Regions from separate parts of the Bacillus sp. JJ664 genome, predicted to be linked through region 1. Evidence: riboswitches for the same ligand, from Rfam matches in the RefSeq annotation. Region 1 holds a riboswitch; the other holds the start of a gene.

Evidence for each region. Region 1 has a riboswitch for S-adenosylmethionine ahead of mtnK (S-methyl-5-thioribose kinase). Riboswitches for the same ligand answer to the same signal wherever they lie in the genome.
Region 2: it holds a riboswitch for S-adenosylmethionine, as region 1 does, so the genes downstream of both, V7056_RS05390 (trans-sulfuration enzyme family protein) here and mtnK (S-methyl-5-thioribose kinase) in region 1, are expected to answer to the same signal.

Annotation. Positions count from the first base shown of each region.
Region 1 covers NZ_JBALMS010000100.1:22,577-24,993, reverse strand. Annotated here, with positions in the region: gene V7056_RS15495 (pyridoxal phosphate-dependent aminotransferase) at 1-66, opposite strand, end outside; gene V7056_RS15490 (carbon-nitrogen family hydrolase) at 204-998, shown strand; SAM riboswitch class I at 1,050-1,207, shown strand; gene mtnK (S-methyl-5-thioribose kinase) at 1,286-2,417, shown strand, end outside.
Region 2 covers NZ_JBALMS010000033.1:16,844-19,260, forward strand. Annotated here, with positions in the region: gene V7056_RS05385 (trans-sulfuration enzyme family protein) at 1-127, opposite strand, end outside; gene V7056_RS05390 (trans-sulfuration enzyme family protein) at 133-1,302, opposite strand; SAM riboswitch class I at 1,384-1,487, opposite strand; gene V7056_RS05395 (ATP-dependent DNA helicase) at 1,579-2,417, opposite strand, start outside.

The DNA of each region.
Region 1 (2,417 bases):
AACGAGAGAAGCAAAGAATTGCTTTGGTAGATTTTCTAATAATTTACTAGGTTTCAAGTTCATCACTCCAAAAGATATAGTTCATTGATTTGTATGAATACAAGCCATAAATTTCAAACATTGAATATTGCAATAACTTTCACCATCATATATGCTCATTTTAAAAATGTCTATAATATTTAGAATAGGGTGAATATAAATTGATTAAGATTGCATGTATACAGTCAGACGTTATTTTAGGGGATTCTATGACAAATTCCATGAAAATGAAAGGCAAAATTGTTGAGGCAATAAATCAACAGGCAACTGTAATTGTGTTGCCTGAGCTGTGGACGACGGGATATTGTTTAGAAGAAATTACGAAGCATACAGGACAACAGGAATCTATTATTTCTGAACTTCAAACGATTGCTCGCAAGTCTCAAGTGACAATCATAGGTGGTTCATTTCCAATTGAGCGTGAACATGGCGTGACAAATACATTAATCGTGATTAACAGTCAAGGTGATGTAGTGAAAGAATACGACAAAGTCCATTTGTTCCAGCTAATGAACGAGCACCACTTTTTACAGTCTGGAACTGATAATGGATTATTTACGATCGATGGTTTAGATGCTGCTGGATTTGTTTGTTATGATTTGCGTTTTCCGGAGTGGATTCAAACACATGCAGTAAATGGCGCAAAGATATTATTTTTTGTTGCTGAATGGCCTATTCAAAGAATGGAGCATTGGGAAACTTTACTAAAAGCACGTGCAATAGAGAACCAATGCTATGTTGTCGCGTGTAATCGTGTAGGTAAAGATTTAGCAAATACATTTGGTGGAGGCTCAATGGTGATTGATCCTTGGGGTGAAGTTTTAGTGAAAGCTTCAACCGAAGAAGAAATTATTTACGGAGAAATAGACCGAGAAAAAGTAGAGGAAATCCGCCATACGATCCCAATCTTTGAAGACAGAAAAGATGGAATTTATAAAAGTTTCAAAAAAAACGTTTGACAAACTAAAAAATAATCATCTACAATACTGTTATAAAATTTAATATGCGAACTCTTATTTCGAGTAGGCGGAGGGATTTGGCCCGATGATGCCCAGCAACCGACCATAATACCATTGTGAAATGGGGCGTAATTATACGCCTGAGCTTAAATGCTCAGTAAGGCACGGTGCTAATTCCAACAGAAAAGAAATTTTCTGGTAGATAAGAGACGAAAGCCAATTTCCGATTGCCCCTTTTCGTCTCGAGAAGGGGCTTTTTATTTTGACTATTAGGGGGATGGAGATAAATGACTGTCATTCAGAAAAAAGAATATAGACCTTTAACAGAGGCGACATCAATCACTTACTTACAAAAATTGGGTTATTTTACAAATCAAGTATGTGAAAGTGTTGAAATTGGGGATGGAAATTTAAACTTAGTTTTTAAAGTAAGACCTGTTGGTCAAGAGCAAGGATTAATTATAAAGCAAGCATTACCATATGCAAAAGTAGTTGGAGAAAGCTGGCCGCTAACATTAAAAAGAGCAACAATCGAGAGTAATGCAACAAACATTTATAATGATTTAATTCCAAATCTAGTTCCGAAAATATTTGCACATGATGAAGAACAAGCAGTAACAGTTATGGAGGATCTATCTCATTTACAAATCTTACGTAAAGGATTGATTGAAAAGAAAAGCTTTCCATTTTTTGCAGAACACATCGGTGAGTTTTTAGCAAATTCATTATTTTTCACATCTGATTTCGGAGCGACACCTGCTAAAAAGAAGGAGTTAGAGCTTACTTTTCATAATCCGGAGCTTTGCGATATAACGGAAGATCTAGTATATACGGATCCGTTTTTTAATAGCGAGACAAATAGTTTTGAAGAGGAACTACTAGAAGATGTTCAAGATTTATGGAACGATGAAGTGTTACAACTTGAAGCTGCTAAGCTGAAACTGGATTTCTTATCGAAAAAAGAAGCTTTATTACACGGTGATTTACATACAGGCAGTATTTTTGCATCAGCAACTGAAACAAAAGTAATCGACCCAGAATTTGCATTCGTTGGTCCAATAGGATTTGATTTAGGTCAAATTCAAGCAAATCTCTTGTTCCAAATTTTTAGTAGAACTGACCAAAAAGAAGAAATCTTTGATCAGCTTGTTACGATTGAAAAAGTATTCAATGAAACATTTATCAAGCTATGGGAAGTGCATAGTGTAAGGCCATTTAATCAAGTTGAACTAATTAAAGAAAAAATTGAAGGATACTGGATTGATGCAATTGGGGTTATTGGTTGTGAATGTATTAGACGTTCGATTGGTTTAGCACATGTAGAAGATATTGATACACTTGAACTAGACCGTAAAATTGCAATTAAAAAAGAGATCCTTGCATTTGGGGCAAATTGTATAAAGAATAGATTTACTATTG
Region 2 (2,417 bases), on a different contig from region 1:
CATATTTACCTATAGTTTCAATATTGGGTTGATGGAAAGTTGATGCTTGATAAATTGGAATGCTTAATGCACCAGTATAGGGGTCAACTTCATTACCGTTATGAATTAATTTCGTACCAAACTTCATACTCATCACCCTAATGCATTCTCTAAATCAATTAGTAAATCATCTATATGTTCTATACCGACAGATAATCTTAATGTATGGTCATCTAGACCAAGCTTTCTTTTAAAATCCTCGGGCATTTCTGAATGTGTTTGTGTATGTGGGTAAGTAATCAGTGACTCTACTCCACCTAAACTTTCGGCAAATGTAATGACATTTACACTGCTAAGCACTTTTTCTACGATCCTTACACTTTTCACTTTAAACGAAATCATTGCACCAAAGCCACTTGCTTGTTTTTTTATAATTGAATACCCTTTATGATTAGGAAGCCCTACGTAAAAAACATCTGTTACATTAGGATGATTTTCTAGAAATTCCGCAAGAATAATCGCATTTCTTTGACAGTATTCCATTCTTACATGTAGTGTTTTAATTCCTCTTAAAATGAGCCATGAATCAAACGGTGCTAAAGTAGCGCCTGTTGATTTTTGATAAAAACGAATTCTTTCATTTGTTTTCTCCGAGTTTGTCACTACAAATCCCGCTAAAGTATCATTATGACCACCTAAATATTTCGTACCACTATGAACAACGATATCTGCTCCTAATTCGATCGGTCTAAAGAAATAAGGCGTTAAAAAAGTATTATCAACGATCACAACGATATTTCGTTCTTTGGCAATTTCAACAACCCGTTTTAAATCAGTTACCTTCATCATTGGATTTGAAGGAGTTTCAATAAATATACCTCTTGTGTTTTCTTTAATCGAATCTAGGATATTGTCAATTTCTGTTGTATCAACAAAATTATGCTCAATACCATAAGGCGAATAAATTTCTTCAAATAATCGATATGTACCACCATATAAGTCATCGGAAACAATTACATGATCGCCTTTTTTAAATAAACTAAGAACTGCAGTGACAGCAGCGTTCCCTGTTGAGAATGCTACTCCAAATTCTGCATTTTCTAATTTAGCTACTGTGTTTTCAACTTCTTCACGGGTAGGGTTTTGTAAACGAGCATAATCATATCCAGTCGATTGATGAAGCCCTTCATGTTTAAATGTTGCTGATTGATAAATTGGGTAACTTATTGCACCTGTTAATGGATCATAACCTTTACTACCATGTACTGCAACCGTCTCAATTGATTTTTGTTTCGATTTTGAAACCACATTCGTATTTGTCATATTGAAATCCTCCATTTATCAAAATAAAAAAACCACTTCCTAAAAAATAAGAAGTGGTTATGTCTCAAAATAAACATATCGTCCTTATCTTCCAGGTTTATACCTGCAGGATTTAGCACTTTCTAGTATAAAACTAGAGTTGCCGGGTTTCGTCGGGCCAGTCCCTCCACCGCTCTTGATAAGAATATTTAATTTTATAATTACAAGTATATTAATAAATCTGACAATTATCAATCATTATTTGAATTTTTTATTTTTTAATGGATTATGACCTACTTATTTCCATTCGTCTGGCATTAAGTTTTGATAAAGCATACTTTGATATCGATCATCGATTAATAATAATGTTCCTTCGTCTTCTTCAGAACGTATGACACGTCCACCAGCTTGCATTACTTTATTCATCCCAGGGAACACATATGAATAATAATAACCGTTCTTACCAACTTCATTAAAATGATCTCTTAAAATATTTCTTTCTAAACAAAGCTGTGGTAAACCTACACCGACAACTACTACCCCATTTAATCGATCACCTTTTAAATCGATTCCTTCAGAAAAGATTCCACCTAGTACAGCAAATCCAACTAGTGTTTCTGCATTATGTTGATCAAATTTGAGTAAAAAATCTTCTCGTTCCTCTTCGGTCATCCCATTTTCTTGGACAATTATTTCTACTTCGCCATACTTCTCAGTAAACAATCCAACACTTTGGCTTAAATACTGATAGGATGGGAAAAAAATTAAATAATTTCCTTTTTTAGATCTAATATTTTCATATATAGATGTTACTAATTGGTCTAATGTTTTTGAACGATCATTAAATCTTGTTGAAATCGGATTTACTTCAACCTTTAGCTGTTCTTTTAAAAATGGTGAATCAATTTTAATGGTATAATCACGTTCAATATCACCGAGCATATCTTGAAAGTATTGAAGAGGTGTTAATGTTGCTGAAAAATAAATAGTAGAATGAAATTTTTTAATCACATCATTTACAATTGTTGATGGATCAATGCAAAATAATTTCAAGTGAACTTCACTTTTGTATAATTCTAAATAAGAAACATATTTTTCATCATAGTAACTAGCAATCTTTACAAAATTTTGAGATT